Haloferax marinisediminis: one gene and its partner. Each later gene encodes a partner of the first gene's protein in a complex. Links are inferred from orthologs where the notes say so. Each region holds a gene or a part of one and is shown on either strand. Other genes may lie near its edges.

The links.
Region 2: GJR98_RS08600 (region 1) and GJR98_RS07630 share a complex: the UniProt entries of both Methanocaldococcus jannaschii proteins name them as parts of the 50S ribosomal subunit. The link is inferred for Haloferax marinisediminis from one-to-one orthologs.

What each region holds. Positions count from the first base shown.
Region 1 is NZ_WKJP01000001.1:1,646,586-1,654,852, forward strand. Bases 2,895-5,866 are described here. They hold GJR98_RS08600 (50S ribosomal protein L10), read right to left. Parts: upstream 4,914-5,866; coding sequence 3,876-4,913; downstream 2,895-3,875. Other genes in these bases: GJR98_RS08590 (tripartite tricarboxylate transporter permease), read right to left, coding at 2,895-3,325; rpl12p (50S ribosomal protein P1), read right to left, coding at 3,519-3,851; GJR98_RS08605 (50S ribosomal protein L1), read right to left, coding at 4,910-5,548; GJR98_RS08610 (50S ribosomal protein L11), read right to left, coding at 5,799-5,866. In the rest of the region: GJR98_RS08570 (cystathionine gamma-synthase), read left to right, coding at 1-1,077; GJR98_RS08575 (hypothetical protein), read left to right, coding at 1,197-1,451; GJR98_RS08580 (elongation factor 1-beta), read right to left, coding at 1,517-1,783; GJR98_RS08585 (HVO_2753 family zinc finger protein), read right to left, coding at 1,786-1,965; more of GJR98_RS08590, read right to left, coding at 2,048-2,894; more of GJR98_RS08610, read right to left, coding at 5,867-6,278; GJR98_RS08615 (M42 family metallopeptidase), read right to left, coding at 6,399-7,463; GJR98_RS08620 (hypothetical protein), read left to right, coding at 7,695-8,027; mvk (mevalonate kinase), read left to right, coding at 8,162-8,267. UniProt on the Methanocaldococcus jannaschii protein: Forms part of the ribosomal stalk, playing a central role in the interaction of the ribosome with GTP-bound translation factors.
Region 2 is NZ_WKJP01000001.1:1,464,869-1,469,152, reverse strand. What follows is about bases 1,331-4,284. They hold GJR98_RS07630 (50S ribosomal protein L3), read left to right. Parts: upstream 1,331-2,276; coding sequence 2,277-3,293; downstream 3,294-4,284. Other genes in these bases: GJR98_RS07620 (50S ribosomal protein L23), read left to right, coding at 4,040-4,284; rpl4p (50S ribosomal protein L4), read left to right, coding at 3,297-4,043; GJR98_RS07635 (putative RNA uridine N3 methyltransferase), read left to right, coding at 1,430-2,272. In the rest of the region: GJR98_RS07655 (hypothetical protein), read left to right, coding at 39-293. UniProt on the Methanocaldococcus jannaschii protein: One of the primary rRNA binding proteins, it binds directly near the 3'-end of the 23S rRNA, where it nucleates assembly of the 50S subunit.

The DNA.
Region 1 (8,267 bases):
CCAATCTACGCGAACTCCACGTACGTACAGGACGGCCCTGGCGACCACCGTGGCTACGAATACTCTCGGACGGGGAATCCGACGCGGACCGACCTCGAAACGAATCTCGCGGCGCTCGAAGGCGGCTCGTACGGCCGGGCGTTCTCCTCGGGGATGGGTGCAATCAACACCGTCCTCAACCTGCTCGAAGCGGGCGACCACGTCGTCGCCGGCAACGACGTCTATGGGGGAACACACCGCATCTTCACGCAGGTCTACGAGAAGTACGACCTCGAATTCGACTTCGTCGAGACGACCGACCACGACGCCGTCCGCGACGCTGTCCGCGACGAGACGGAACTCGTGTGGGTCGAGACGCCGACGAACCCCCTCATGCGCGTCAACGACATCGAAGCGCTGGCCGACATCGCCCACGAAGCCGATGCGCTCTGCGCCGTCGACAACACCTTCGCGACGCCGTACCTCCAGCGCCCGCTCGAACACGGTGCCGACATCGTCTCGCACTCGCTGACGAAGTACCTCGGTGGCCACTCCGACATCGTCGGTGGCGCGCTCGTCACCGACGACGAGGAGCTCGACGAGGAGATTGGCTTCTACCAGAACTCCGTGGGTGCGACGCCCTCGCCGTTCGACTGCTTCCTCGTCCTCCGTGGGACGAAGACGCTGCCCGTCCGCATGGACCGTCACTGCGACAACGCCCGTGAACTCGCCGCGTGGCTCGACGACCACGAAGCCGTCTCTGAAGTGTTCTATCCCGGTCTCGACTCCCACCCGCAACACGAACTCGCGGCCGAACAGATGGACGACTTCGGCGGCATGCTCTCGTTCGAACTGGACGGGACGCTCGAACAGGCGTCGACAGTCGTCAAAGAGACCGAGGTGTTCACGCTCGCCGAGAGCCTCGGCGGCGTCGAGAGTCTCATCGAGCAACCCGCGGCGATGACGCACGCCGCCATCCCCCGCGAAGAACGTCTCGAAGCGGGACTCACCGACGGTCTCATCCGTGTCTCGGTCGGCATCGAACACATCGACGACATGAAAGCAGACTTCGAACAGGCGTTCGGCGAAGCGTTCTGACCGGGGTCTCGTCTTCTCATTTCCTCCTCGAAGAACGCCGTTCTGGGCATCGAAACGGTTGTTTCCGACTTCTGGGAACCCGAGCAAGGGTTATAGACTATGACGATGAATCATTACATATGTCCCAGGAGTCAGCATCACTGAGCGCAGAGTTCGTCCAACAACCGACCCCAGAACTGGTCGACCACGTATTCGTCGACTCCGACGACCGAGAGGGAACGAGCCACAGCGCCGAACAGTTCGGTATCGGCCTCGCCGGCGGTGTCCTCCTCGGCGGAATCGTAGGTCTCATCGTGGGATCGCTCCAGCTTGGCGTCCTGTACGGGTTACTCTTCGGCGTCGTCGTCGGCCTCTACCTGATGGAAGTCCGCTGAGACGGTCGCTCGCCAACGCAGTCGCTCAGCGGGATGCAGTTTCGCGGAAAAGGTCGGTCGTTCAGTTAGATACGGCCGACGTTCTCGACGGAGACGGACTCGACGCCGTCGACTTCCGTGAACGCCTCTTCGACAGCCTCGGTGCCGCCAGCGTCGTCAGGGACGATGACCGTCGGCAGGAGTGCGACGAGACCGAACGCGACGTCGTCGCGCTCGAATCCCTTGATCTTCGCACCCTCGGGGAGGGAGTCTTCGAGCTTGTCCTCGAGGTCGTCGAGGTCCAGCTCGGGGCTGTTCGGCATGACCTTGATTTTAGCGGCTACTTTTCCCATGATTATGGACCCATGAACCCGCAGTCGGGGCACTCGTAGAGGTTGCTCTGCTTGCGGCACTTGGAACAACGCGAAATCTCCTGGCCACAGTCGGGGCACTTGAACGTCGCGGCGCTCATGCCAGCGATGTTGATGCCACAGGACACACACTGGTGCGCGTGTCGCTGTTCGGACTCGCTCATACGTTGAACAACCGGCGCGCGACTTTTAACCGTTGTCTTTCCGGGTTCTCTGGGGGCACTCTGTGGCCCACGTCGACATACCTCATCCGAGGACCAACGGGCCCATGAGCACGCTCATCAGGTGGACACGGCGGCATCCGAGTCGCACCGGGACGAACCCCACGACTGCCGCGACAGCGAGAACGCCCACGCCGCCCACGCCTGCGAACGCCCACGAGAGGACGACGAGGAAGGCACAGACGGCGGTGACGAGTCGTCGCTGGTCGACCCGACCGACGAGTTCCAACAGGTGGTCACCGACGACCGGGACGAACACCGCTCCACACGTGCCCGCGACGATGGTCACCGGCACTGCCATCCAGAGCCCAGACGGTAAGTCGGCGGCCGTGAGTGCGACGAGCGCCCCGGTTCGCGGCGTTCCCAACCCGGCCAACGCGAACAGCGCGAACACCGTCGTCGCAGTCGTGGCCGCACTCGTCGCTGTGACGTACGCTCGCGCCGACTCGTCTGGGTCGTCTGCGGGGAGGACGGCGAGTGCGAGTGTCCCAGCAATCCCGGCGGAGACACCGGGGAGATAGCCAACGAACGCGCCGCCACCCGTCCCGGCGAGGACACTCCGGAGCACTGCCTGCGGCGACGTACCGAGCGTCGTATCACCCTGTGGCGGGACACCAGCGCCATCTCGTGCATCGAGGAGTACGGGCACGCCAAACAGCCCCGCCAAGAGCGGGGCCAACACGCCGCCGACAGGGAGCGGTCCGGCGAAGGGTCTCCCAAGGACAGCGAGACCCACCCCCGTCGCTGTGGCGATGGTCACCCCCGCAGCGAGTTTCGCGCGCGCCGTCGGTTCCGTCCAGACGAGGGCGGCCACGATAGCACCGAGTGCCATCCACAGGTTGTCGCGGACGAGGGGGTAGACGTGGACCGTGGCTTCAGTTATCGGGACGGCAACAGGCACGGCGAGACAGAGTGCGGCACCGCTTCCGAGCGCCGACAGTCGAAGTGCCTCGCGTCCTCGTCCACCCAAGACGAGTCGATGACCCGGCAGTGCACCGGGTGCGAGCGCAGCATCCGGAACGCCGAGTGCCAGCGCCGGCACCACGTCGAGGAACGTGTGGACGGTGGCCGCAGCGAGGATGGTGGCGGCAATCGCTGTGGGCGGGCCGGGAACGCTGGACGCCACGCTGGCAAGCACGAGCGCGAACGCGTTGGCGTGGAGGCCGGGGACGAGTCCAGAGCACGTCCCGAGGAGGATGCCAACCGCGACACCGACGGCGACGGCGACAGTCGGGTCCGACGTGGAGAGGAGACTGGTCGCGACGGCGGAGCGAGTAACACCGACCGCGCCAGTGAGCCACATCGCTCCGAGGTGGTCCCGGTCTGGGATATGAATCTACGCAGTTGGAACTCTCGTTTCGAACCGCTCGGAGTAGGTCGAATCCGCGCGCTCGGTGTGTCGAATCGGTGACGAGCGCTGACGCTCAGGGTGTGTCGAAAGAAAGCAGAATTGGGAAGCGAGTTAGGCCGCGAATGCGGCGTGTGTCTCGCGAGGTTTAGCCGAAGAGGGCGCCGAGGCCTTCGCCGTCAGCGTCTTCGTCTTCGTCGTCGTCGCCTTCGTCGGCGGCTTCTTCTTCAGCGGCTTCCTCTTCGTCGTCGTCGTCAGCGGCCTCGACCTCGCCACCAGCGCTGCCTGCAGCAGGTGCGGGGGCAGCGGCGGCCGTCTCGATGGCCTCTTCGATGTCGACGTCCTCGAGCGCGGCGACGAGCGCCTTGACGCGGGACTCTTCGACATCGACACCGGCAGCCTCGAGGACTGCGGTGATGTTCTCTTCGTTGATCTCTTCTTCCGTCTCGTTCAGGATGAGTGCGGCGTAGACGTATTCCATTGTTGTGTTCCTCGTTGTGTGTTGTTAGAACAGCGAGCCGAGAGCGTCGCCTGCTTCGTCACCTTCGTCGTCGTCGGTGTCGTCGGCTTCGGCCTCGTCGGCTTCTGCTTCTGCTTCTTCTTCGTCCGTCGATTCGTCTTCCGCAGCGGGTTCCGCGCTCTGCGCGGAGACGCCACGAAGTTCCTCAGGGAGTGCCTCTTCGTCGTCGATGTTGGCTGCGAGCGCGCGCAGTTGGGCGTCCGCCTTCGAGATGAGCTCCGGCATGAAGTCCGGGCTCTCGATGTTGGCGAACAGACCGACTGCCTTGGCCTCGCCGGTCGCCTTCGCGATGAGCGTCGGCGCGGTCTGGGTCGTCGGGTAGACCGCGTTGACCGAGAGGTTCGTCGCAGCGGCGACGGCCGACTGGATGTCGGCGCGGTACTCGTCCACGTCGATGGCGAGTTCGTCGGGTTCGAACAGGACGCCTTCGGAGAAGACGCCACGAAGGTCGAGACCGACCTCCTTGGGCTCGATACCGAGTTCTGCCAGGACGTTGGAGAGTTCCTCGGAGACTTCCTCGCCCGCAGAGAGGACGTGGGAGTCTTCGGTCACCTTGATGGAGCCGTCCATAATGCGAGCGGACGCTCCGACCTGCTGGAGTTCGCCAACGAACGGACCCGGGTCTACACCCGTGTCACCCTCGGGGATGACGATGTCGTTCGGGGCGACCTCACCAGCGTTGATGGGCGCAGGCGTCTTCGACGCCTCGAGCTCTTTGTACAGTGCGAACGGGTTGTCGTTCGTACCGATGAGCGCGACTTGCCCGGCGACGTACTCTTTGAGTTCCTCGAAGCCGTCGTCGACCTGGTCGAGGGCGCGGTTCACGAGCGTGTTACGGCTCATGCGGACCTGCGCGGAGCCGTGCAGCTCGCGGCGCATGGCCTGAAGCTGGCGGCTCGGAATGCCCGCGACGCCAACGACACCGACGGATTCGTAGGATTCGACGAAGTCGACGAGCTTGTCGACTTCGTCCTGCTTCCACTGCGGAATAACCTCGGTCTGTCGGGTCTCAGATTCGCTCATGCGGGCACCTCCACGGATGGACCCATCGTCGTTTTCACGAAGATAGAGTCGATGTTGAGGGGGCCCTTTTCGAGCGTCGCTTCGAGACGACGAACGATAACGTCGATGTTCTCCGCGATCTCGTCAGGGGTCATGTCGTCCGCACCGACGCGCGTGTGGAACGTGCGACGGTCGCGGGAACGGAGTTGCACCGTGTTCTTCATCCGATTCACCGTCTCGACGACGTCGTCGTCGGGCTGAAGCGGGGTCGGCATCTTACCACGAGGACCGAGCACGGTACCAAGGTAGCGACCGATGTCCTGCATCAGTGCTGCCTCAGCAACGAAGAAGTCGGTCTCGTCAGCAAGGTCTTTCGCCGCATCAGTGTCGTCACCGAAGTCTTCGAGCTCGTTCGGCCCGAGAACCTCGTCGGCGACATCTTCAGCGCGGAGCGCGGTTTCACCGGTCGCGAACACCACAATCTGGGTGTCCTGGCCGGTGCCAGACGGGAGCACGACGCTCTCGTCGACACGCTTCGACGGGTCGTTAAGATCTAGATCGCGCAGGTTCACGGCGAGGTCAACCGTTTCGCGGAAGTTCCGCCCAGGTGCCTCGTCGAGTGCGCGAGTGACTGCGTCAACTATTGTGTCTGCCATTATTCACCTCCGTAGTACGCAGGATTGCTCCTACGGGTCAGTGAAACAGGCTACTGCCTGCCTCGTCCGGCAGGACGAGTAGGCTCAACTTAAGTCCGTCGAAGAAAGGGCGTCGAGGCGCCCGAATTCGGGCGTTTCGCGTGCCAAGCGCACACATGCAGACACACGAGACTACGCGTATTGTGGAGAGAAGAAAGCGGGCCGAGGAGACTCGACCCGACGGAAAGTGCGGTTCGACGTGGCGAGACGATTATTCGTCGTCGAACTGGTCGTCGAACTCGCCGCCGTCGATGCGCTCTTTGAACGTCCGAGCGTCTTCGCCCTCGACGGTGACGCCGAGCGACGCACACGTGCCGGCGACTTCCTTCGAGGCGTTCTTGAGGTCGTACGCGAGCAGGTCAGAGGACTTCTGCTTGGCGACCTTCTTCAGCTGTTCGATGGAGATGTTGGCGACGAAGTCCTTCTGGGGCTCGCCGCTGCCAGTCTCGAATCCGACCTCGTCCTTGATGAGGGCAGCCGTCGGCGGGACACCGACCTCGATCGAGAACGAACCGTCGTCTTCGTACTCGACGGTGACGGGCACTTCCATGCCGTCGAACGCTGCCGTCTGGTCGTTAATCTGGTTGACGACGTCCTGCACGTCGACGGGGGTCGGGCCAAGTTCCGGGCCGAGCGGCGGGCCGGGGTTCGCCTTCCCGCCGGGAACGAGTACTTCGATAGTTCCAGCCATACGTGGAAACACCGTGTGGCGACTTTTAACGGTTTTCTTTCGCCGGGAGACGTGTGCGAAGACGACGCATAGGCCGGCCTGCGACCACCCAGCTGCGGCCGCCAATTCGGTGTCGGGGGCCTACAACTCGACGCCGAACGACTCGACGTCGCCTGCGAGCGACGCCATCGACCCGAGGAGGGCGGCCACGTCGTCGAGGTCCTCCGTCGAGATGACTTCGACGGGCGTGTGCATGTAGCGGTTCGGAATCCCGATGTTTAGCGAGGGAATCCCGGAGCGACTCGTGTAGAAGGCGTCTGCGTCGGTCCCGGTGTACGTCCCGGTCGCTTCCAGTTGGACGTCGATGTCGGCCGCCACCGCTGCGTCACGGGCGAGCGTGACGACGTTCGGGTGGTTGGCGCTCCCGCGGCAGACGACCGGCCCCTCGCCGAGTTCGACCGGTCCCTTGGCCTTGCCCGGCACGTCCGGGTTGTCCGTCGCGTGCGTCACGTCGACTGCGACCATCGCGTCGGGGTTGAGGTCGTAGCCGACCATCTTCGCGCCCTGTACACCGACTTCTTCTTGGACGGTACTCACGGCGTAGACCGTCGCATCGACGTCTGCTTCGACCGCGGCGCGAAGGCCTTCGGCGGCCGACCACGTGCCGACGCGGTTGTCCATCCCGTTGGCGGCGATGCGGTCGCCCGCGAGGTCACGGACCCGCGCTTCGACCGTCACGGGGTCGCCGATTTCGACGTGGTCTTTGGCGTCACCTTTGCTCGTGACGCCGATGTCGACGAACTGCTCTTCGAGGTCGTCGTACTCTTCTTTGCCCGTCTCGCGGAGGTGAATCGCCGTCTGGCCGATGACACCCGGCACGTCGCCGTCTTCGCTGTGGATGGTCACGTGCTGGCCCTTCGAGACGGTCCGGTCTGCACCGCCGATGGCACCGATACGGATGAAGCCGTCGTCGTCGATGTCGCGGACGATGTACCCAATTTGGTCCGCGTGACCTGTGAAGGCGATTTCCGGGCCCTCACCCGTTCCCTCGTGAACTGCGACGGCGTTACCGTAGGCATCGACCGTCACGTCGTCGGCGAACTCCGAGACGTAGTCGACCCACACGCGCTGGCCGGCGGTCTCGTAGCCAGAGGGACTTGGTGTCGTGAGCAGGGCGTCGAGGAAAGAACGTCGGTCGTCGTCCATGAAGGTTTTTCGTGGCGCGTGCGTGAAGAACACAGCGAAAATCGAAACGCCGACGCTGGCAACAATAGACCGACACGAACCGCAATAGGTTAGCAATGGCAGCAATAGAGCGGCACGAACAGCAGTGGGCCGCCGTGAACAGCAATAGATTGAGCGGACGAAGCTACCGGACGTTACCAGTCGGTGAGTATCGCCACAACGACTATCACTCTTGTGAGCGTATTGAGGTGTATGGCCGATTTTACCCTCTTCGAGGTACACCTGCACGACGGCTTCGAGTTCAGCCCTTCCAACCGCGCACCGCTCTTCAACAAGAGTGAGCGCGCCGACGACGACTACGAGGCGGAACTGGAAGAAGCGCACGAAGACGAGTACGAAGTCGAAATCGAGGCGGACGAGGACGACGCCGAATCCGGCGGCAGTCGCGCGATGTCGATGCTGTTCGGTCTCGTGCTCCTCGTCGGAATCGCAGCAATCGTTCGCTACATCCGTGGCCGCGGCGACGACGACCTCGACGAACTGGTCGACCTCGACGACCGCGAGGAAGTCGAAATCGGTGCCTGAACCGATATCGACCCCGACTCGAGACTGACGCCGACGCGAGAACCGCCCTGAACGTCCCCATTTTTGTGTCCCAGTTCGCCCAGTGACGACGCCGGTCGGATACGCTTAAGCGAGTCCCGTAGAAAGCCCGGAACATGACCGTTTCGAGCGCTCCCGGCAAGGTGTACCTGTTCGGGGAGCACGCAGTCGTCTACGGCGAACCGGCGGTTCCGTGTGCCGTCGAACGCCGGGCGACTGTCT
Region 2 (4,284 bases), 180 kb from region 1 along the record:
ACCGCGACCGTTTTCCCGCCAGCCATCGACCGACGAGTATGTACCTCTCTCATCCTGTCCGACGGATGCGTGACGACCCATTCGACGACGAGACGGCCGAACTCCGTGTCGAACCTGTCGACGACGACGCCCGGCTCGCTCTCGACGACCACGTGGAGTCACTCGGTGGGTCTGTCGAGAAAGAACTCCAGTTCGGTGGTGTGGTGGTCGTCCTCTCCGAATCCGACGTGGCGGCGCTCTGCGAACTCGACGGTATCGAACGAATCGAGACGGTCGACACGCTCGGGTACTAATTAATCGAGACGGTCGACACGCTCGGGTACTAATTTCTTCTTCGCCCACACGCGAGCGCAGAGTCGAGGCCGACTGCCTACCAATGCTTCTGCACTGCGTCGTCGTCCCTCGCGCATGGACCCGCGAATCACAATCGTTACACTCGGCGTCTCGGACCTCGCTGACTCTATTCGCTTCTATCGAGACGGACTCGGTTTTTCCGTTACGCGACCGCGACCCGGACAGCGACATCGCGTTCTTCACACTCGATGGGACGTGGCTGGCGCTCTACCCGTGGGAGTCACTCGCCGAAGACGCGACTGTCGCCGCGGAAGGAAACGGATTCTCGGGCGTCACCCTCGCACACAACGTGTCCACGAAAGCCGAGGTGGACGCGATTCTGGACGAGGTGGAAGCCGGTGGCGGACGAATCGTGAAACCGGCACAGGACGCCTTTTGGGGCGGGTAATCCGGGTACTTCTCCGACCCAGATGGCCACCTGTGGGAGGTGGCGTATCCGATGTAAACGGAATGTAGCGGTTGGTGAAGACTCACCTTTGAGGGCGAAGAACGAACCCGAGGGATTTGAACCTCGGTCGCTCTGCTCGCTTCGCTCGCGACGCTCCCTGATTCAAATCCCAGTTCTCGCATTCACTCCTCACAGTCCGAGCGACACGCACAGCGGTCGCTCGGAAGGTAGGTTCGTTGTAGAAGTGCGTCGGCTGGGATTTGAACCCAGGTTGTGACCATGGCAAGGTCACGTGATACCACTACACTACCGACGCATGAGGTGGAAGTGCGCTGGCTGGGATTTGAACCCAGGTTGTGACCATGGCAAGGTCACGTGATACCACTACACTACCAGCGCATTCCGCGTGTATCGTGGCGCTTGCTGCGTTTCAGGATAATGCTGGGTTGATAAATAAGACTTGCGAAACGGGGAAGAAATCGGATGACAGCGCGGCACCTGCTACCACGTGGGATTCGGTTCGTCCGACTGGTCGAAAATCGTGGTATTCACGCACACACGTCATTCGCCAATCCCCCACAAACTGGTGCGTGGGAGGCTCTATCACCCCAGATTTGATTCGCTACTCTTTTAGGTGACCCTACGGTAGAAACGCCACAGTCTAGACGACACGAGGATGAATTCGGCATGAAACTTAGCGTACTCGTGCCGACCTCACTCGTCCGGGAAGCCGAAGACCAACGCGAGGCAACTCGCAAACTCGGCTACGTCGCCCGTGCGGCGGCGGTGTTCCGGGCGGACGAACTCGTCATCTTCCCCGACGAAGATGGCGAGACCAGGTGGGGCGGCGAGTTCGTCGAAACCGTACTTCGGTACGCTGCGACGCCCCCATACCTCCGGAAGGAAGTGTGGGGCAAGCGTGACGAACTCCGGTACGCCGGGATTCTGCCCCCTGTCCTCGTCTCGTCTACGACCGCGGGCGACTCCGACGAGTTGCCTGCGTTGCGAGAAGGAATCGTGACCGAGGTCGGACCTGACGACCGCGTTCGGGTCAATTGCGGAATGCAACACCCGATCTCCCTGTTCGTCCCTCCCGGGATGAACCTCACAGAGGGAGAGCGCGTCGCTGTCAGGATCTCTTCGCGAGAACCGGTCCGTGCGAGGATCGTCGACGACCCCCTTCCGGGGTTCGACGTATCCCGCATGGACCTCACGGAAGCACTCGGCAGGCCAGATGCGGGCGTGCGAATCGCCACGTCTCGCTATGGCGAGCCGCTGTCAGTCCCCCGTTTGGGAGAACTGACTGCCCGCATCGCCGATGCCGGCGGTATGACCGTCGTCTTCGGTTCACCGGGCCGTGGGCTTCCGGACATGCTCGGGATGTCTCCCGAGGATGTTGCAGACGTCGAACCTTCCGGTGGTCCGGGGTTCGACCTCTGGCTCAATACGATTCCGCGACAGGGAAGCGACGTGGTGCGAACGGAAGAAGCGATGTTCGCGTCACTCGCCTCCCTGACACTCACGGAGTGAATACATGCCACAACCAAGCAGACCACGAAAAGGCTCGATGGGCTTCAGCCCACGCAAGCGTGTGACCAAAGAGGTCCCGCGCATCAAGTCGTGGCCAAGTGACGATGGCTCTCCTGCACTGCAGGGATTCGCTGGCTACAAAGCCGGCATGACCCACGTCATGATGGTCAACGACGAAGCGGACTCCCCCCGAGAGGGTATGGAGGAAGCAGTGCCGGTGACCGTCGTCGAGACGCCACCGATGCGTGCTGTTGCTCTTCGCGCCTACGAGCAGACGTCGTACGGTATGAAGCCGAAGACTGAGGTCTGGACGAACGAGTTCCACGACGAACTCGACCGCGTCCTCAACCTTCCGGCAGAAGACACGTTCGAAGAGGACGCCGAAGCGCTTCGCGAGGCCGTCGAGGCCGGTGAAGTCGATGACCTCCGCGTCATCACGCACACGGTCCCGTCCGAACTCAAGAACGTGCCTAAGAAGAAGCCCGACGTGATGGAGACTCGCGTCGGCGGCGGCTCCCTCGTGGAGCGCGCCGACTTCGCCCTCGAACTCGTTGGCGAGGGTGGCGTACACGAGATGTCCGACGTGTTCCGTGCTGGCGAGTATCTCGACGTCGCCGGTGTCACGAAGGGTAAGGGTACGCAAGGTCCCGTCAAGCGATGGGGCGTCCAGAAGCGGAAGGGCAAGCACGCCCGCCAGGGTTGGAGACGCCGTATTGGCAACCTCGGCCCATGGAACCCGTCGCGTGTCCGCTCGACGGTTCCGCAGCTCGGTCAGACTGGTTACCACCAGCGCACCGAGCTCAACAAGCGCCTCATCGACCTCGGCGACGGCGACGACGCCTCCGTCGACGGTGGCTTCGTCAACTACGGCGAGGTCGACGGCAACTACGCGCTCATCAAGGGCTCGCTCCCGGGTCCCAACAAGCGTCTTCTGCGGTTCCGCCCGGCCGTCCGGCCGAACGACCAGCCGCGCCTCGACCCCGAGGTGCGCTTCGTCTCTACCGCATCGAACCAGGGTTAAACCATGCAGGCAACTATCCGAGACCTGAACGGTGACGACGCAGGCAGCATCGACCTGCCTGAGGTTTTCGAGACGGCTTACCGTCCGGACCTCATCAAGCGCGCAGTCATCGCAGCTCAGGCAAACCGAAAACAGCCGTACGGTGCCGACCCCTACGCTGGCATGCGAACGCCGGCAGAGTCCATGGGAAGCGGTCGCGGCATGTCGCACGACCCACGCCAGAATGGCGTCGCACGACGTGTCCCGCACGCCGTCTCCGGTCGTCGCGCACACCCGCCGAAGGCCGAGAAGGACCAGGGGAAGGAAATCAACACGAAAGAGCGCAAACTCGCAGTCCGCTCGGCACTCGCCGCAACGGCGAACCCCGAACTCGTCCGCGAGCGCGGTCACCAGTTCGACGATGACCTCGAGCTTCCGCTCGTCGTCTCCGACGACTTCGACGACCTCGTCAAGACGAAGGAGGTCGTCGACCTCCTGCAGTCGCTCGGCGTCTACGCCGACATCGAGCGCTCCGAAGAGAACAAGAAGGTGAAAGCCGGTCAGGGTAAGCTCCGTGGCCGCAAGTACACCCGTCCGAAGTCCATCCTCTTCGTGACGTCCGAGGAGCCTTCGAAGGCTGCTCGTAACCTCGCCGGTGTCGACGTCGCCACCGCGGCGAACGTCTCCGCCGAGGACCTCGCGCCCGGTACGCACGCCGGCCGCCTCACGCTCTTCACCGAAAGCGCACTCGAGGAGGTCGCAGAACGATGAGCATCATCGAGCACCCACTGGTCACCGAGAAAGCGATGAACCAGATGGACTTCCAGAACAAGCTCCAGTTCATCGTCCACGTCGACGCGACCAAGTCCGAGATTTCGGACGAAATCGAGTCGCGCTACGACGTGACCGTCGAGAAGATCAACACACAGGTCACGATGAAAGGGAAAAAGAAAGCAACCGTTCGTCTCTCTGAAGACGACGACGCGCAGGAAGTCGCGTCGCGAATTGGGGT